DNA from 3 places in the Clostridium sp. CM039 genome. Region 3 is predicted to be linked to each of the others. Evidence: riboswitches for the same ligand, from Rfam matches in the RefSeq annotation. Region 3 holds a riboswitch; each other region holds the start of a gene.
What was found. Region 3 has a riboswitch for cobalamin ahead of ACWJJ2_RS10655 (YitT family protein). Riboswitches for the same ligand answer to the same signal wherever they lie in the genome.

Region 1 (7,018 bases), 1.5 Mb from region 3:
CACAATCCACCTTTTCATAATATTTATGTATGTCGTTAAACGGTATCATTTTCACCCTCGGATCTTCTATATTAGCCTTATGAATATCCCTAACTGCAATATATAGTAAATTTATTTTTCCCTCTAGTATATATTTTGAAGTTAATTCTCCTACCGCTCCATAGCCTAAAATCATAAAATTTTTGTGTCCCCTATCTATTGCTTCTTTAACTACCATAGAAGATGAAGAAACCGGTATCTCACTTATTTTAGATTTATTTCTAAACTTCTTGCCACAAGCGATAGCATTTTCAAAAAGTCTTTGAAGTTCCTTTTTAGTTGATTTTGAACCTTTTGCAGCTTCATAAGCATCCCTAACTTGCCCTAAAATTTGGTCCTCTCCAAGTAATAGTGAATCAAACCCACAGACCACATCCATTAAATGTTGTATTGCTTTTTCTTCCTTATAATTTTCTACACACTTTATTAAAGACCTATCCCAATTTAATGCCTTAAAAATCTTATCAACAATCTCTTCATCCTTAGATTTAAAATATATCTCTGTCCTGTTGCAGGTACTTAAAATAACTGCCTCTTCGCAAATATTTAAAAGTTCCTCTAAGCACTTTCCTTGGCGTTTTGGTATAATTGAGAGTTTTTCTCTAATTTCTATTTTCACATCATGCTTTAGCCCTATAAGTTGTATCATTATATCATCTCCAAAAATACATCACTATTACTAATATTTCATATATACGCATATTTCATATAACATGCATATTATTATTAAATAAAACATTGCCCCATACATTAATTTTATTGTATCTATTATATGTTCTTTCCCCAAATCGTTTATTTTGTTTCCTATTGTTGGTTTATACATTTTTTCTCCAAAATATTCATTCGTACCACCTAGTCTAACTCCCATAGCCCCCGCTGCTGCGCCTTCTGGATAAGCACAATTAGGACTTTTATGATTTTTTCTATCTCTTATCATCACTTTTATACTGCAAGCAATATTTCCTCGAACAAGTGGTGATGCCAAACAGATTAAAAATCCTGTTATTCTTGCTGGTATAAAATTAAATACATCGTCTGTTTTAGCTGGAAAGAACCCAATATATTTATATTTTTCATTCATATATCCAAGCATTGAATCCATGGTATTTATGCCCTTATACATCATAGCTAAAGGTGCTCCCCCTAATAATGCATAGAGAATAGGGGCTATAACACCATCTGCTGTATTCTCTGCAATGGTCTCCACATCAGCTCTTACTATTTCATACTCAGTAAGGGTTTTTGTATCTCTCCCTACAAGGTACGATAATTTAACTCTTGCGTCATAAATATCATTATTAACTAAAGAATCATAAACCTTCTTACCTTCTTTATGAAGGCATCTAGCAGCTATTGTCGTCCAAAGCAATATTATATTGAGAATATGGTACAACCAAAAAAACTTATTAGAAATTCTCAAAATTATAAAAGGCACTAAAAAACTAGAAAGTGCTACTATAACTACAATAATTCCGCCAAAAACTTTAATTTGACCATTAGTTTTACATATCGTTCTGCCTAACTTATCTAATTTAGAAATAAGCTTTCCTATATAAATCACCGGATGTTTAAACCAATATGGATCTCCAATTAATAAGTCTAACATTACCGCTAAAATTAAATCTATTATGTTCGTCTGAAATAGTATTGCCATTTTAATTCCTCACTATCTTATACTGTTATAATTTTTTAAATAGTTGTTAACTGTCCCTAACTTTTTCTTTTTATTCCTATGATTTTATAGATTGAATCCATATCTACATTATCTCTAACTATATCTGCTAGCTTGTCTAATTCTTTTTCTCTTAGATTTTCATAAACCTTAGATTTTTTAGGTTCCATAGCTTTTTTTACCCTTAAAGTATTAATCATATGTTCTCTAAACTCTACTCCATCAAAAACTCCATGAATATATGTACCCATAACATTTCCACCTGCATTTATTGCTCCATCGAAGGATGACGTATCAGAACCATTCTTATCATAGATTTCAAAAAGTGGTTTTGCATTATGACCATATTTACAAATTCCCATATGTATTTCGTAACCATAAGTTTCTATACTAGTATCCCTAATGTTAATGCTACGAGCCTTTACTCTTGTAGTTATTTTCTCATCTTCAAATATTGTGTCTACGTCTAAAAGCTTCATACCCTCTGTTTCTTTTGAATTTCCCTCTAAGCCATTAGGGTCACTTAAGCTATTTCCTAACATTTGATAGCCTCCACAAATGCCTAATACGTTACCTTGTACACTATATTGCTGAACCGCTTCTGCAAGTCCCGAATTTCTTAAAGAAATTAAATCATCAATAGTATTTTTTGTTCCCGGTATGATAAGGAGGTCTGGTGTGCCCAATTCTCCTTTAGTTGTAACAAATCTAACTGATACATCTTCTTCAGCCTTTAATGCGTCTAAATCCGTAAAATTCGATATATGTGGAAGCTTTATTACAGCAATATCAATAGGTGCAGTAATTTTTTTGTTAAATTCTACTGCACCATCTTCATCTTCGAGTTCCAATCTAAAATAAGGAACTACTCCTGCACATGGAATATGTATAATATCCTCAAGCATTGTAAGTCCTGGCTTTAAGATTTCTAAATCTCCTCTAAACTTATTAATAATAGTGGCTTTAACTCTTTTTTTCTCGGCCTCATTAAGCAAAAGCAAAGTCCCTGCTAGTGACGCAAATACTCCACCCTTATCTATATCTCCTGCGAGTATCACAGGTGCATCTATAAGTTCCGCCATTCCCATATTCACTATATCTCTATCTCTTAAATTAATTTCTGCTGGGCTACCTGCTCCTTCCATTACTATAATATCAAACTTCTTCTCTAATTCTTCAAACTGCTTTTTTAACATGTCTTTGAATTCCAATTTCATATTATGATATTCCATAGCTGTACTATTCCCAAAAACCTTTCCATTAACGATAATTTGGCACTTTTTATCCGAGGTAGGTTTTAATAAAATCGGATTCATATATACCTCTGGCTCCAATCCTGCCGCATAGGCTTGAAGCACCTGCGCACGTCCCATTTCTTTTCCATCCAATGTAATATAAGAATTCAATGACATATTCTGTGACTTAAAAGGACATACTGAAAACCCATCTTGCACAAAAATTCTGCAAAGTGCTGTTACTAATATGCTTTTTCCTACTGATGAAGCGGTTCCTTGAACCATTACTTTAGCCATTACTATTTCTCCTTTCTTCCTGCTTGTATTCTTATTTGGCACACAACAAAAAAACAGCAAGCTTGCGCACCTGCTGTTATGTACAAATTTTTCATTGCACTAACTTGAATTCTACAGTTCTTTCCCGCCGAAAGCTTAATATTACTAATTTAGGCAGGTCTCCTGGCTCTTGATACACTTTCTCTTATCACTTTCCCTTTCAGGTAGTTATAAAAGATTTTCTCTCAATTACAGTAGCGGGGGCTGCTGTGGAATTACACCACATTCCCTTTTCACCTTACTAATCATATACTAAAGTAGCTGCATCCACTTTAGTGGCTGATTAATAATAGGCACCTAAACAAATCTATTCATTTTTAACTAATATAATTCATAATTTTCATTTTTAAAATTTTCAATTTAATACATTTCTATGTAATTAAGTTTATAGCATTATGTTAATCCTGTCAATAAATAAGAATCTAAAATGCTTAAGCCTCATATGGTTATAAGTTATCTCCTGCGAAGCTGCAACAGTTCCACAGGAGATGCATTAATTCGCTAAATTAATTTTGCCTGTAGAAACATAGCTTGTTTGCCTATTTCTGTGAATTTAGCTTCATATTCTGTAACTACGTTATCTTTAAAATCACTCTTATGCAAATCATAGGTTGAAAATAATATTTCAAACCCACACTCTTTGAAATAATCTACCGATTCTTCGAATAACTCTGTATCATCTGTTTTGAACCAAACTTCAGATCCCGGTTTTAAGAATTTCTTATAGCTCGTCAAGAACTTAGTATGAGTTAATCTTCTTTTATTATGTCTGTCTTTTGGCCAAGGATTACAAAAATTTATATAAATTCTGCTTATCTCATCTTTTGCAAACACATCATCAATAAGCATAATGTTCATTGGCATAAGACGTACATTTATGTCTTGTTCCCCTTCAACTTCTCTTACTTCTATAACTTTTCTAAGGGCAAATACCAGAACCTCATCTTTTAAATCAATGCCTACAAAATTGATATCGAGATCTCTCCTGGACTTTTCTGATATAAATCTACCTTTACCGCAACCTAGTTCTAGATGAATTGCATTGTTATTTTTAAACTCTTCATTCCATTTTCCTTTGTGATCATATTGGTCAGTTATTACAATATGACTAGTTTCCAGCTCTGGCCTAGCCCAATATTTTTTTCTTAAGCGCATATATTTTTCTCCTTACATTCTAAATAATAAAAAATCACTATATGATTTTCTTAGCTTTATATTAATATTAAAACATCCCTGCAATATTTAAAAATTGTTTAAATAACCATAACCCTGGCGCTTGCACGATATAAGTAAAAACTGATTGTCCACCAGGTAATATAGGCAATATTAACACCATAAATATTAAGAATTGATACCTATAAATTGTATCTGGTAAATTGTAAAAAAACTTTGGGAACAAATCCCTAACTATATGAGATCCATCAAATCCCGGTATTGGCACTAAATTAAGAAAAAACAAAATACAATTTAGGTACCCTGTAATTATTAAAATTTGGCTAATAATAGTATATAATCCACCATGAATTGGTGGAAATTTCGAAAATAACACAGTAAGAATTGCAAATACAAACCCTAGAATTAGATTAGCAATTGGGCCTGCAACTGAAACTTTCAAATCATCCTTATAATAATTTTTAAATGCACTAGGATTTGTCTGAACAGGCTTTGCCCAACCAAACCCTACTAATATAATCATAAGAAATCCCATTGGATCTATATGTGCGATTGGATTCAGCGTAAGTCTCCCTTGAAATCGTGGAGTTTTGTCTCCTAACCTATCTGCTACGATAGCATGCGCATACTCATGAAAAGTAAATGCTAATAAAATTGCGGGTATCATCAAAATCTTATTTAATATTTGTTGTGTATCCAAATTTATTCCTCCTTATACTCCTACATGGTAGGCAATGTTAATCGCTACTCACCTTGTTAATGCATCTTTGACTTGTTATTTTTTAAGATGTCTACTATCCTATTATAACAAAGTTTATTGTTATTTTGAATTGAATATTCTTAAAATAAAATAATATATTCCCACAACTATATCCTTATGAATTAACTTATATTTTCAGATTATAGAAAAAACCTTATCTTAAAAAGATAAGGTCTTAAATAAACATCATAGTATCGACTACTTAAAAAGAACAAAAGATACTTCTTTATCATTAACCAATGATACTATTCCCTTAGTATACAATTGCAATAATTTTCCTTTATAGCTAGTTTCAGTTCCAGAACTAACATCTTTTATTACAGCTTTCATTACATCATTTTGATAGACCTTACCAAGAGATGTAACAAATAGATCATTTTTTTTAGAAGGTTTTTGTAAATCAATCACTTTCCAATTTTCAGTATTTTCTAATGTTTTCCCATAATAAATTTTGCTTACCAAATTATCTTTTAATTCTCCAAGATACACATTGTCCTCATCATCAGTGCCAATTAAAGTAAGTTTTTCTACACCTTTAATATTTATAGGTTCCTCAAGGGTGGTAGAATACATTTTATTATAGACTAATCCCTCGTACACCAAATTATCTTCATGGCGCGCTAATGCCATATTACTCACACTCTTTGGTATTGTATCAATTTTTGTCATCTCTTCGTCTCTGTCACTTCTATAGTCTCTGTCAATTCTATATATACTACTGCTACCACCTTCATTTAAAACCTTTATATAAATAACCCCTGTTAAAATTGATACTTGAATATCTTCTACTTCATCATTTGTACCAGTATAGGCTAATTTTCCTATCTTTACTTTTTCACCTTTTTCTACGTCATAAGAATATACTACTAATTTACTAGACTCATCATCACTTTTTTCTACTAAAAACATTCTATTTCTATCTGGAAGCCATTTATAAAAAGAAATTTCACTTCCATCTTCAGCCTCTATATTTTTAACGTTTCCATTCTTACCATCAGCAATTTTTAATTCTTTATTCTCATAATAGCATAAATATTTAGCACCATAGGATACTAATATATTTTCTGCGTTTGCTGGCAATGTAATATCAATATTTTTTAATTTATCGCTTTTATTTTCATCAATTTTTTCCGTAACCATTTTTGAATCAGTAGCTAAAAAATAATGATCTATATAAAATAGAACTAAACATTGCATGGATAACGAAAATACTATCCATATACTTATTCTTTTCTTCCAACTCATAGTTTCTTCTCCTTTAATTTAAAATGTACTATGCTCAAATTTCACTTTATTGCCTACTCTCCACATAAATAATTGAAGGTATAGATCTTTCTCCATAGCTGTCGCTAGGATTGTTTATAACTTCATCATCATAAAACAAGGTAGAAGAAGAACCTCCATCTAAATTAGTAGCATTATAAGCACCAAACTTATACAATTCGTCTTGTACCTCTCTTAAAGTAGCCCCTAAACTGCCTACCTGTCTACCATCGATAACTAATAATATTATTGCTCCATCTTTTCTTTGTCCAATAGCTGTTCTAGGTGCTATCCCCTGCCCTCCGACACCCGTATTTATAGTTTTCTGTCCATTAACTATAAGTGCCGGACCAAAAGATACCGCTTCCATCACTTCAAGCTCTTTCATTTCTTTAATTGAATGAGCTCCAACTAATAGATTTCCCGACTTAGTAAATGCTACAACCTCTGTTTTTTCATTTTCATTTTTTATATCATTAAAAATTTCTTTACCATTAGACATTATAATTCCTGTTGGATTTGCTCCCGTTCCTGCCCATT
Region 2 (7,018 bases), 280 kb from region 3:
AAGCACCTCTTTTACTTCTTTTTCTATCATTTTTCTAGGTACTGGGTTTATTGCCCATTCCCCTTTGGGTACATATAATCCTTCTCCTCTAACTATCCCTACACCTTTTCCACCTTTTAATGTATATACTGATTCTGCTTTTTCAGCCCTTGCCCAAATTTCTATACCATTAGTTGCATCAGGGTCATCCCCCGCATCTTTTATAATACAACACTCAGCAAAATTTTCTCCCTTTGCTACCTTAGATATTGGTAGCAATAATTCTATACCCTTTGGAGTATCTATCCTTATCTCGTCTATTTCGGTATCATAAAATAAAATTTGTGTGGCAGCTTTTGCTGCCCCAGCAGCACAAGAACCAGTGGTATATCCACATCTAAGCTTTTTTCCATTACTATTAACATATAAATTCAGCATTATTACGTACCCCCTGTTAAGTTTCTTATTCATTTAAAGATACCTAACATTTATTTCAAAATGCCTAATAACTATGAAACTCTAGCGGATTACTAACTCCTATCTACTATCATGTACATCAGTGCATTTAAAATGGATGCAGCTACTGTGCTTCCACCTTTTCTTCCTCGCACTGTTATCATTGGCAGATCTAATTTTTCAATTTCTTTCTTAGATTCTGCTGCTCCAACAAAACCTATAGGTGCTGCCAATATAAATTTAGCATTACACTTTCCTTCCTCGATTAGTTCCTTTAATCTAAACAAAGCTGTAGGTGCATTACCAAATATGAAAAATTCTACTCCATCATCTACCGCTTTTTCAACTGCTGCCATAGACCGCGTTATGTGACGCGCTTTTGCTATCTCTGCCACTTTTTCATCACTTACATAGCATAAAGCCTTACAATTTAAATCTTTAAGAGCTTTTTTGTTTATACCTGCCAGTGCCATTTTTGTATCAGTATAAATGGTAGCTCCATTTTTAAGTAACTCTACAGCCTCATCAATAGCTCCATCCCTAATATAAACTATGTTTTTATAATCGAAATCTGCTGTAGTATGTATTACTCTTTTGATTATTGAAAGCTCTTTGTCAGAAAATTTATGTTCTCCCATTTCTTGTCCAATAATTTCGAAGCTTTTTTTTTCTATATCCATAGGAATCTTTATATAATCCATATTTTAATCTCCTTTTCTTTTAATTTAAATAAGTGTTCATAGGTAGGGACGGTTAGCAACTAATTAATCTATTTGAAAATCTCCTTAAACCATTGTAAGTTTCCCCAAAAATGCACATGTCCATAAGCTGCCATAGTATTTTTTTTAACATATCCGCATTTCCAATTTTTCTCATATCCATCATAACCCTCTTTAGAAAGCTTAAATACCTTTTCTTCAGATAAATTAACAATAGATTTATGAAACTCATGACAGTTTATACTCATATTTTGTGGTAAAATATTATTTTCTACCCCTACCTTTATTTCTGCATACCCAAAGTTCTGAAGCTTTTTTGTTAAGGTGTAATACCCCTTAAAAAAGCCAACGGTATTATGTGATATTTTTTCTTCGCCTTGCAGTTTTTCTCCCTCAGTAAGATACATTAATCCTCCACATTCGGCGTAACAGTGTAGCCCATTATCAAGAGCTTTTTTTATACTGCCAAGCATTGATGTATTTTCAGATAGCTCCTTTATAAAAACCTCAGGGTACCCTCCACCTATGTAAAGAAAATCAATATTACTGGGTAGCTTCTTATCTTTAATTGGACTAAAATATATAACTTGTCCCATTTCCTCTAGAAGCTCTAAATTTTCTTTATAATAAAAACTAAAGGCCTTGTCATAGGCTACCGCTATCCTTTTCCCCTTATTCTCCACATGGAAATCATCTATATGCCTTTCACTTTCTTTAAATTGTTCTAACAATAAATCCATATCCAAATGCTTTTCTAATAACTTGGCACAGATTTCAATTTTCTCATCTAAATCCTCTGTTTCACTGCTTTGAATTAGCCCTAAGTGCCTACTTTTTAAGCTTAATCGTTCATCTTTTGGAAGATAGCCTAACACTTTCAAGTTACAGTTTTCTTTAATTGCTGCCTTAAGTAACTTATAATAATTTTCTGTTATATTATTTAGTATTATGCCCTTTATATTCGCATCTTTAAAATTTACTATTCCATTAATTTCTGCACAGAGGGTTGCTACCTGAGCCTTTGGAGACAATACAAGTATGATCGGCAAGTCTAAAACCTTTGACACGTGATACGTAGAATAGGATGTATTTATGCCTTTTCCATCATATAAACCCATTACACCTTCGACTACACCCAATTCTCCGCATCCTCTAGAAAAGCTAGCCTTAACTCCCGCCTCTCCCATAAGATACAAATCCAAATTTCTTGAACCTTTACCTGTTATCTTTGTATGAAAAGCTGAGTCTATATAATCAGGTCCTACTTTATACCCTTGTATCTCAAATCCCCTATTTTTAAACGCTTTCATAATTCCGAGTGTTACTGTGGTCTTACCACCACCACTTGAATCTGAAGCTATGACTATACTCTTCATTTATATTCACATCCTTTTGCGGACTATCCCCTAATGTGCAATTAGTTGTTAACTGTCCCTAATGTTTTCACTATCAATTCTAAGTTTTTCAAACACTGAATCAATTTTCCATTCCTATCATTATCCTTAATAGCAAGCCTTACATATTGTTTATCTAGTCCTCTAAAATTATCTGCTTTTCTTATAACAAATCCTTGAGCTAGGCATAGTTTATAAAGTGTCCCTGAGTCTAGTCCTTTTAATTTGCATAATACATAATTTCCATAGGTTAAATACACTTTATCTATAAATGAAATATTTTCAAGTGATCTTATAAACCTAGGCCTTTCCGCTCTTATCCACTCTTTGCTTTTTTCAATATAAACGTTATCTTTTAACACATGACGTGCAGCCATTTCTGCAAAACAGTTTATGTTCCAGGGGTTTTGTTTTTCTTTAACTTTTTTTAATAGGTCTACGTTACTACTTATTCCATACCCAAACCTTATACCAGGCATCGCAAAAAATTTGGTTAATGCTCTTATTATAAATAAACATTTGTATGTTTTAACTTTTTCACTGAAACTGTGCTGTGAATCTCCAGTAAATTCTATAAAAGCCTCATCTATTATTATGACTTTGTCGTTACATTCACAATATTCAAGAATTTTTTGAAACTCAGCCTTATTTATGATATTGCCATTGGGGTTATTCGGATTACCTAAAACCACACCTTCTACACTCTGTAATCTATTAAGAATATCCTCATAATCATAGGAAAGCTCAGCATATTCATGCTTTAATAAGGTATTCTCATTAATCTTCTCTTTTAAATAAGAATACTCTATACTACAATTCCACTTTTTAGCATCAATTTCGTACTCTACAAAAGATGGCACCACAATTAGTAGATTTTTATGACAAGCTATAACTAAGTCAATTATTTCTGCAGCCCCATTTCCTAAAACAAAATATTCTTTTGGGCAATCAATGTATTCTTTTAATTCTTTCAATACCTCCCTATATTGAATATCTGGATATCTTGTTAAAGCATCTACGGCTTCACTAATGTTATCAGTGAAACTTTTAGGAACCCCTAATGGATTAATATTAGAACTGTAATCTATTAATTCTCGCCCCTCAAGTAATCCATTAGTATAAACATCTCCACCATGTATCATTGAATACCTTCCTTTCTACTTGTAACTCTCATCTACCGTACTTTAGTTACTTATAACTTACGAAGAATTTTAATTTCCCTTATGTGTTTTCCCTACATTCTTAAACTTTTCATTAATTACATCATTAATGTGCTGTATATAAATGTCTTGAACGTCACTATTTTCTCCTAACCCATTCAGATATATTTTAACTTTAAACCCTTTTGCCTCTAAAATACTCTTCCAGGAGTCCTCTGCATCTCCCGCCATGTCATTCTTGGCATGGTCTCCTGCTACAAGCAGTAGTGGCATTAAAGTGACTTCGCTAATACTCTGAGTAGTAACATTAGGTATTACTCTTTCCAAAGTTGGATACCCTTCCACGGTTGCTACATGTACATTGTTAAAACCTCTATCCCTTAAAACGCTTTCAAAACAGCAATATACTGCATTTGCAATATGGTTTGTACCATGCCCCATCAAAATTACTGTATCCATTGGTTGCAATTGCTTTGATAGAGCATCCACCATTATTGAGTAATCATCTGGCACGCCTGCTTCTTCTCCCTTAAAACATAAAAGAGGTCTTCCTATTAAGATATTTTTAAATGCTTTACATTCTTTGTATCTATTAACTACATTATTTATATAATCAAATTCTACTCCAGGAATAACATGCAAAGGCTGAACAATTACCTCATTATATCCTTCGCTTTTTAACTTTTCCAAAGCTTCTTCTGGAGTATCTACATGAATATTATCCCTATTCTTAAGTACTCTAAGAATAATATGTGAAGTAAATGCTCTTCTTATATCATACTCTTCAAAAGTATGTCTTATTTTATCTTCTATTGCATCGATAGTTACTTTTCTTGCATCTTCATGTGTTGTTCCAAAACTTACAATTAAAATTGCCTTCTTCATTTCGATCATCCACCTTGCTAAATATTTTCCGAAATCTATCATAACATTTACATATAATGCTTTTTAAAACAAAAAAAATAGTACGCATACGATAGCGACTACTTTTTAATTAATCCATAATTAAATAGTTCTTTCCCTCCGAAAGCTTGTTAACATCATTTAGGCAGGTCTCCTGGCTTTTGATTCTTCCTTTAATTATCCTTCCTCATTTTTAATTTACGAAGTAGCATTTAAAAGTTTTTCATCAATTACAGTAGCGGGGGCTGCTGCGGATTTAAACCGCATTCCCTTTTCACCTATTTCAAGGCACCTAAAATCATATTCAATTCTCTATTAATTCTAGTTTATTATATTTAAGCCGTACTGTCAATATTTAGAGTGTCTCCTTAGTTTAATAGGCAAAAAAATGATTCAGAAAAATAGTTAGGGACGGTTAACAACTATTTAAATTATTTATATGTATATATTAGCTTAAGATTATGAATATCATCCCGATTCATAGGCAATAATTCAAATAAAAATCTATGAGGAAGGGTGATTTTAATGCCAAGAAAGGCAAGAGAAAAAACAGATGACTCGATATTTCATATTATGTGCAAAAGTATCAGCGAAATAAATTTATTCAAGGATGATGAGGATAAGAACAAGTATTTATCACTTGTAAAAAAGTATAAATATCTCTATAATTTTAAAATCTACGGTTACTGTCTTATGGATAACCATTCTCATTTAATGATTGATGCTAATGGTACTGATATATCAAAGGCAATGCATGGAATAAATTTTTCTTATGCAATGTACTTTAATAAAAAATATAAAAGGGAAGGACATCTTTTTAAAGATAGATTTAAGAGTAAAATAGTTAATAATGAACGATATTTGAAGACTTTATCTCTATATATACACAATAATCCTACGGATATAGATGAATATAAAAATTGTCCTGAAAAATATGCTTTTTCTAGTCTAGCCATATTTTTAGGAAAAAGACATGATTCTTTTAAATTAGTTGATTATGGATTTATTATGAGCTCTTTTGGTAATAACCTAAAAAATGCAAGAAAGAATTACTATAATCTTGTCTTTCGCTGTAATGGAGAAAAATTAAAACAAGAAATAGAATTTAAAGATGAAAAATCAGAGTATAAATGTGAACGAAAAATACTTGTAAGGAACTTTAAGCCAGAAGATATAATAGAATATATAGCGTCAAAGATGAATGTATCAAAAACTCATCTTTATATGAAGTACAGCAGAAAGCTTGTACGGGCAAAAGCCTTAACCGTTGTTCTAATGAGGAGCCTCTGTAATTTTAAATCTAGCGATATATCCAGCACTCTTGGAAACATTACACAGGCTAGAGTATCAAAATTAAGCACTATTGGCATCGAATTAATTGGAACAGAAGATAAATATGAGAATATTATCATGGATTTTATTAAACGTTATGCTTAGTAATAATTTATTAATATAATCTTCAATATTATCATTAATAACTTAATGACAATCATTAAAATTCATTCTAATTATTTACTTTAACCTACCTATTTATTAAATCTGTTATATTAAATAAAAAAGATTAGAATAACAGATGGATATATGCATTTAATAAACATGGACAAGTATCAAAAATATACATTTTACTTATGTATAATATAAAAATAATTAAAATTAGTGTTCAATAAATTAATTCAACGATAAAAAGGTACAAGTTTCCATAAACAACTTGCACCCAATTATAATATAAATAATTGTTAACCGTCCCCATTATCTTATCTTAACTTATTGCTATAAATAAGATCATAGTTAGAATTTCAACTAATTCATTATTAGCTCCTAAGCTATCTCCCGTAAGTCCCGTAATTTTACTCTCGCAAAACTTATTAAATAGAAAACTTAAAAGTAACGCTGATAGTATCAATATAACACTTTTGTTAAATCCTATTAATAAGGTTCCAAATACAATAGTTATAATACCTGAAATTACCACCCTTTTGATGTCAATATTTCCAATAAATATATTACCCGAGCCTGTTTCTTTAGCATTCTTACCAATAAAAGATATAAAAACAACGGTAAATCTTGCAATTATTGGCGTTGCAATTAATATGAGTGGTAAATTCTTTCCTATGATAGTGCAGACCGCTGCATATCGTGCTAACATATCAAATACTATAGCAATAGTTGCATAAGTGCCTACTGTGCTGTCCTTCATAATTTCTATTATTTTATGTTTGTCTCCTTTAAACGAAAAGAAACCATCACAAGTATCTCCAAGTCCATCCACATGTAATCCTCCAGTAATAACTATCGGTATAATAACTACAAATATTGCTGTAATATCTACTGGCAGCACTTTTATTAATATATAATAAGTTATCCACTGGACAATTCCTATAAATAATCCTACCACCGGAAAAAATAC
Region 3 (7,018 bases):
GTATAATCAATTTTGAAGTCACCAGTATGTAATATAACACCTAGTGGTGAGTGGATGGCAATAGCACAGGAGTCTGCTATGCTGTGAGTAACCCTTATGAATTCAACTTTAAGATTTTGTAGTTCTATTGTTTCTCCAGCATTTACATTGTGAAGTTCACAATTAGATAATATATTGTGCTCCTTTAGTTTATTTTCAATTAGCCCTAACGTTAACCTAGTACCATAAATAGGTACATTCAATTGTTTTAGAATGTACGGAAGCGACCCTATATGATCTTCATGTCCATGAGTTAAAAAAATACCTTTTACTTTTTCTGCATTATTTTTTAAATAAGTTATATCTGGAATTACTAAATCTACACCATACATTTCCTCATCAGGAAAGGCTATACCACAGTCTATAACAATGATTTCATTCGCATATTCAAAAGCTGTTATATTCTTACCTATTTCTCCAAGGCCTCCTAAAGGAATAACCTTTATACTTTCCTCGTTTTTCACTAAATTCTCCCCTTCATTTATATCAATTATATTATTAATATTATTTTCTTTATTTTGCCTCGAATTATAAAATTAATACCTTTATGGGACAATTTTTTTTGCTTTTTTATAATCATTTTATTTATACCAACGTTGTAATTTTATTTGAACTAAACACAGAATATACATAAACATTATAGTATAATAATATTATCTATATAAAAATAGATTTCATTATATTATAAATTTTATTTTTTGGAGGTATTACCATGAAAATAGCTGTAATAGACGCACAAGGGGCAGGTCTTGGTCAAACAATCATAAAAAAAATTCGTAAAGAAATTAGCCTAGATATCTATATTGTTGCACTTGGTACAAATACATTTGCTTGTTCAAATATGGTAAGAGCTGGTGCAAATATTGGTATAAGTGGAGAGGAATCAATTTGCTCATTTTGCAAGAAAAATAAAATTGATAGCATAATCGGTCCAATTGGAATAATATGTAGTGGTGGCATTAACGGTGAAATTACCCCCATGATTGCCACGTCAATATTTAATATGGATTGTACTAAATATATACTTCCACTACAAAAACATGGTATTTATATACCAGGCACAAGGAATATGCAAATCAAGGATATAATTGAAGAGATTGTACTTGATATAAAAAGTAATATAAAATATCATTTTATATAAGAAGGTTTATACATAATATTTAAAAGACTTTATTAATTCTTGGGTTAAGACTTCTGTCGGTATTCCATAACTAACAATTTTGCCTGCTTTCATGGCATAAATGTTGTTAATCCGCTCTATTAGCTATCTAAAATTTTTATTTAATGTTTTAAGGATTTAAATCCGTATCCAAAGACTTCATAAATATTATTCACTGTTACAAAAGCATCCTTATCAACAAATTTTATGAATTTTTTAAGTGTTATAAACTCCCTTCTTCCTACTATAACCACAACAACTTCTTTATCCTCATCTGAAAAATCCCCTACTCCGTTATATACAGTAGATGTTTTATCTAGCTTTTCTCTTATATATTTTCTTATCTTATCGCTGTTCTTACTTATAATTGTAACTTCTTTGCACACATTTATTCCATCTATGATGTGGTCTATAAGAAATCCATTAATTATAACTCCGAGCATTGCATATAATGATAGCTTAATTCCAAAAGCAAAAACTGCCATTAAAATTATAATTAAATCACATATTAAAACTCCTTTTCCTAAATTTATATGAAAAAATTCATTTAATATCTTAGCTAAGATATCTGTCCCCCCTGTTGAAGCGTTTTGATCAAAGACTATAGCTGTACCTATTCCTGATATTAGTATTCCAAATATAAGTTCCAGTAAAATATCTCCTGTAATTGAATTATTAATAGGTATAAACTTTTGAAATACAATTATAATACCTCCTACACCAAAGCTTGCATACACACTTTTTCCACCAAAACTCTTTCCGATAGCAATAAATGCTATTACAAACAAAATAAGGTTTATTATCATCATTATCCAACCTACGGATAACCCCCCTGTAAATTTATTTATAACTATTGCTAATCCATTCGCCCCACCTGTCGCTAAATTATTTGGCATTAAAAAGAAATATAAACCTGCTGATACCATAAGCATTCCTATGTTTATAAGCGCAAATTCCTTTATCTTTATTTGCATAATATGCCTCCTTATAATTATCAATTGTATTACCTATCCTCTGTAAAATAATCATAATTTCTTTCTCAACGAAAAATTAAGCCCTTTAGCATTTATGCTAAGGGCTTGATAATAATACCAACCATATTTGTAAAAAATGCAAAATTTAAAATGCATTTTCATACAAATATGCGTCACACCCCCTATCACTCGTAACGTTCTTGGTGTATTAATGAAGGCAGGTCTTCTGACTTTGGATCATAGTCGCTTTAATCCTTCCCAACAAAATTGTCAGTGGTATAATTTAAAGCTTCTCACCATTACAGCGGCGGGACCGTTCAGGCTTTTCACCTGGTTCCCTTTTAAATGAAATGCAAAACATCTCATACCTTTATATGCTATATTAAATTACTTTCTTTTAATCTCTTCCATAAAACCTTTTTTAATTGAGCTTTATTTATAACAGAGCTTTTATTAAATTCTTCCACAATAACCATATCGGCTTCTCTATTCCCCGTTATATTGACAATAAATTCTTTGCCTAAGTTTTTGTACGTATTCATAATAATTCCCCCTTCAAACTCTAAATATTATTAACTTAATTTTAGAATTTGAGGTGGTTATAATCAAAACTCTATACCCTCTCTAGATGGTATTCCTTCGTTAAAATAATGTTTAATATCCTTCATCTCAGTTACAAGGTTTGCTTTATCTATTATAGCTTTAGGTACGTCTCTCCCTGTTAAAATCAATTCTATATTACCAGGTTTATTCTCCATTAATTCTAGTAGTTGTTCTTCACTTATTAGTTGATTGTTCAACGCTCCCATTACCTCATCCATGATAAGTATGTCGCATTTTTCTTCTTTTAATGCTTCCCTGCAAAATTCATACCCCTTTTGTACTTCTTCTTTTAATTCATTTTTTTCCTCTGCATTTAACGTCCAAAAAAAACCTCTTTTTTTCTCAAACCTAAATATGTTAAAAAAGGGAGCCAATTTTTTTGCACTTTCAATTTCACCAGTTTTACTTCCCTTCAAAAACTGTACCATAAATACAGTATATCCATTTCCTGCTGCACGTACAGCTAGTCCTACAGCTGCAGTCGTTTTCCCCTTGCCATTCCCCGTATAAATTTGAACATATCCGTTTTTTAATTTCCCCATTATATTCATTTCTCCTTTTATTAGCATATGCATACATATGCTTTATTATCTCAGGGTTATCTTATATTTTTTTATTTTATATTGCAAATCTTGTCTTGAAATACTTAATTCTCTTGATGTTTTGCTAACATTGTTTTCGTTTTTATTCAGTGTTTTTTCAATAATTCCCTTTTCAATATCAGCCATATAGCTAACCAACTCGAACCTCTTTTCTACATTTACCACCATATTTTGAAAACACCTCCCTATCTCTCGTAGAGTTAACTGTGTATAATTATAGAAAGGTATTCTGGCTTAAGTCTCATTGCCCTTAAAACCTTCCCAGTTTCCCAGTGGTATTTTTTATAAGGACTCCTCTTTTACAGCGGCGGGACCGCGCAGGATTTCCACCTGTCTTCCCTTTTAAACTAAAGCAATTAATACTTTAATTACCCATAATTATAATATTAAATCAATAAATGATACTTTCATCCCAATTATATGAAAAAGCATTATTCAGTTTTATTCCCCTGATTTTCTTTTTTAGTTCTCTCTACGAATCTTCCCAGGAAAAAGAATAGAACACCAACTCCTATACCTGTCTGTAGACAAAAGAGTAAACTCTCAATTTCCCCTGGTAATTCTCCACCAATCCAAGTTTCCATAACAGGTTCAAACCAAGGCTTATACTCGGTACCTGTAATCTCGGAAACCACTTTGCTTCCTGCATCATCTGAGCCACCAAATTCAGCACCCTTTAACGTGAATAATGGTATAATGGCAATCACTGCAGCAATAATTAATAAAATGATAACCCTTTTTTTCGTCTTTACCATTAATTTTCGCCTCCCTTTAGGAATCCAAGTTCTGTTAATTCGGATTTTGCATATGTTTCAAGACCCATAATGATAACAACGGTCAGAATACCCTCGATAATTGCCAGTGGAAGCTGTGTCGGTGCAAATACTGCAAGGAACTTGACTACAGATGCTGCGATACCACCGTTTGCAGACGGATACGCAAGTGCAAGTTCAAAACTTGTTACACAATAGGTTAATAAGTCACCGATTGATGCTGCCAGAAAAATACCTACATATTTATTGACTTTGAGCTTCTGGCCTGATTTGTAGATTACATAAGTAATAAGCGGTCCTGCAATAGCCATAGAAAACGTATTAGCACCAAGAGTGGTCAGTCCGCCATGAGCAAGCAAAATTGACTGAAAAAGTAGTACAATAATCCCCAGGATGCTGACTGCCATTGGTCCGAATAGGATTGCACCAAGTCCGGTACCAGTCATATGTGAGCAACTTCCTGTTACTGACGGAATCTTTAAAGATGAAAGCACAAAAATGAATGCGCCTGACATAGCAAGAATAGTGATGGATTTACGGTTCTTAGCTAATGTTTTCTTAATTGATAAGTAACCTGCTACCAAGAATGGAACGCATATAACACCCCATATAATACAGAATTTTGGTGGAAGGTATCCTTCCATGATATGCATTGCGTTTGCTGCCGGAGCTACCCCGAAAATTAATGCGAAAGCAATCGCAATAAAGACAATTTTCTTTTCTTTCTGATTCATTTTTTTCCTCCTCTATTGTTTTTAATTTATATTAATCTAAGCTAACCCGCCTAGAAAACCTAACTATTTTTCAAACATTTCCTTAAATTCTTGCGTACTTTTCGGATAGGCACTAGTATCTTCCAGCAGATGTTTTTCTACAAGCAATTCATATATCTCCATCACGGTTGGCTGTTTTAGATTTGCTTGTTTTAAAATTTCTGTATTTTGGAAAATTTCTAATGGTGTTCCATCTGCGATAATTTTTCCTTTGCAGAATACAAGGACTCGCTCCGCCCATCGATATGCGAAATCTAAATCATGGGTGGAAATGAGCATTGTCTTGCCCTCCGAACCAAGCTTATCCAAAACTTCTTCTAACATCAGTGCATTTAAAGGATCCAGTGATGCAGTAGGTTCATCAAAGATAATGATCTCCGATTTCATAGCAATGATGCCCGCAATGGTGACGCGCTTCTTTTCACCGCCACTCAAATAGTGTGGCGGACGATCCTTGAAATCTGATATGTTCATGTATGCCAGTGCTTCCTCAACTCGCTTTAGTACTTCCTCTTTTGGAAGCCTTAAATTCATCGGCCCGAATCCAACTTCTGCCCTAACTGTAGATGCGATTATTTGATTGTCCGCATCTTGAAATACAATTCCGATATTTTTTCGAAGTCCTTTTAAATTCTTTTTATTAACGACAGTACCCCGGTAAATGATTTTTCCCTGTTCAGGTGTAAATACACCGTTTATATTCAAGAAAAATGTAGATTTTCCGGATCCATTGGAACCAATGACAGCGATTTTCTCACCTTCATAGATATCCACGCTTACACCGTCCAATGCAGACTTTCCATTCCCGTAGACGTAGTATAGATCTTCGACCTTTAATATTGATTTCCCCATAATAGCTCCTTTCTATCTTGTAACGCCCCATATCAGGATCAAAAAAATTATAAATACTACTGCAGAGGCAATCTGTATTGTCTCTACCTTTTTATCTTCCTCCAAAAATATAAGATCCCCATCATAGCATCTGGCCTCCATGGCATCATAATAATCGTTTGCCTTTTTAAGCGAAATAACCAGCATATTGCTTGCAATGCTTCCAAATGTATAGCAGGAAGTCTTAAAATCACAGTAGCCCTGACGAGATTCTGCGGAATTTTTCATTTTAGTATAGACATCCATTAAAATGAAAATATAACGGTAAATGAGGTTCATCAGCTCTACAATAAGCTTTGGAACATGTGCTTTTCGAAGCACATATATAATCTCGGAGGATGGAGTTGACAGTGTCATCATTTGTAGGGCACTTATAGCTGCAAAAACTTTCAGAATCAAAAATGCCACTTCCTTAAGCTTTGCCTGAGAAGTAAACACATAGCAGAAGCCAAGATACAAGTTATACTGCCCCATCGGCTGCTTTGAAAAATCAATAGCAATTGTAAAAGTGCCAAGGAGGATAAAGATGATTGGAATCGCCAGTATTGACAAGTATTCGTTTACTGGAAGCTCTCCTTTTACAATGGTCAGATAGGCCATTGCAATAATGACCACAACAGATACATAGGGGTTTTCCAATACAATACAAAGAATCAATATCAAAACAGAAAGAGATACTTTAAAAGTAGCATTCCAGTGCCTGATTTTAGAAGTATAAGCATAAAAATCAATTGAAAACCCTTCGCCGTGTTTATGTCCGGTTCCATGGTGATGATTATGTGTCCCATCCCCTTTTTTCCATTTGAAGAAAAAGCCCACCATTAGAAAAATGGCACATAAAATAATAATTTTTCCCATTTCACATCTCCTTTGAATTTTCACCCCATGGCAGCATTCTGGGAGATTTTAGAATAATAAAAATAGATGAAGCATAGTAAACAATTACACCTACAATCTGATTTAAAAATGCAAGGCCAGATAATGTAACTATAATCGCATTGAAGCACCCGGCGAAAACGATGATATTCTGCCTAATCATGTTATAGGCTCGTTTTGACAATTCGTAGTATAGGCCTGTCTACAAATCGAGTAGGAGCTAAATAATTAATTTATTTAGCGACCTCTCACACCACCGTGCATACCGTTCGGTACACGGCGGTTCAATAGAAATTAATGTTTTAATAAATATGTCTCAGATATAGAA

Region 1: linked by a shared signal. The riboswitch ahead of ACWJJ2_RS17715 (cobyric acid synthase) and the one ahead of ACWJJ2_RS10655 (YitT family protein) in region 3 are both predicted to bind cobalamin.
Region 2: linked by a shared signal. The riboswitch ahead of ACWJJ2_RS09380 (sirohydrochlorin cobaltochelatase) and the one ahead of ACWJJ2_RS10655 (YitT family protein) in region 3 are both predicted to bind cobalamin.

What each region holds. Positions count from the first base shown of each region.
Region 1 covers NZ_CM143649.1:3,765,057-3,772,074, reverse strand. Annotated here, with positions in the region: gene hemA (glutamyl-tRNA reductase) at 1-688, opposite strand, end outside; gene cbiB (adenosylcobinamide-phosphate synthase CbiB) at 719-1,669, opposite strand; gene ACWJJ2_RS17715 (cobyric acid synthase) at 1,750-3,243, opposite strand; cobalamin riboswitch at 3,379-3,562, opposite strand; gene trmB (tRNA (guanosine(46)-N7)-methyltransferase TrmB) at 3,784-4,437, opposite strand; gene ACWJJ2_RS17705 (site-2 protease family protein) at 4,505-5,122, opposite strand; gene ACWJJ2_RS17700 (hypothetical protein) at 5,414-6,460, opposite strand; gene ACWJJ2_RS17695 (phosphodiester glycosidase family protein) at 6,507-7,018, opposite strand, start outside.
Region 2 covers NZ_CM143649.1:1,974,465-1,981,482, forward strand. Annotated here, with positions in the region: gene cbiD (cobalt-precorrin-5B (C(1))-methyltransferase CbiD) at 1-417, opposite strand, end outside; gene ACWJJ2_RS09365 (precorrin-8X methylmutase) at 510-1,136, opposite strand; gene ACWJJ2_RS09370 (cobyrinate a,c-diamide synthase) at 1,205-2,530, opposite strand; gene ACWJJ2_RS09375 (pyridoxal phosphate-dependent aminotransferase) at 2,572-3,690, opposite strand; gene ACWJJ2_RS09380 (sirohydrochlorin cobaltochelatase) at 3,760-4,593, opposite strand; cobalamin riboswitch at 4,739-4,923, opposite strand; gene ACWJJ2_RS09385 (transposase) at 5,137-6,048, shown strand; gene cobS (adenosylcobinamide-GDP ribazoletransferase) at 6,371-7,018, opposite strand, start outside.
Region 3 covers NZ_CM143649.1:2,254,338-2,261,355, forward strand. Annotated here, with positions in the region: gene ACWJJ2_RS10645 (ribonuclease J) at 1-503, opposite strand, end outside; gene ACWJJ2_RS10650 (DUF3842 family protein) at 752-1,180, shown strand; gene ACWJJ2_RS10655 (YitT family protein) at 1,321-2,172, opposite strand; cobalamin riboswitch at 2,372-2,559, opposite strand; gene ACWJJ2_RS10660 (hypothetical protein) at 2,550-2,714, opposite strand; gene ACWJJ2_RS10665 (cob(I)yrinic acid a,c-diamide adenosyltransferase) at 2,778-3,317, opposite strand; gene ACWJJ2_RS10670 (helix-turn-helix domain-containing protein) at 3,363-3,545, opposite strand; cobalamin riboswitch at 3,580-3,768, opposite strand; gene ACWJJ2_RS10675 (energy-coupling factor ABC transporter substrate-binding protein) at 3,809-4,132, opposite strand; gene ACWJJ2_RS10680 (energy-coupling factor ABC transporter permease) at 4,132-4,884, opposite strand; gene ACWJJ2_RS10685 (energy-coupling factor ABC transporter ATP-binding protein) at 4,948-5,775, opposite strand; gene cbiQ (cobalt ECF transporter T component CbiQ) at 5,788-6,636, opposite strand; gene ltrA (group II intron reverse transcriptase/maturase) at 6,985-7,018, opposite strand, start outside.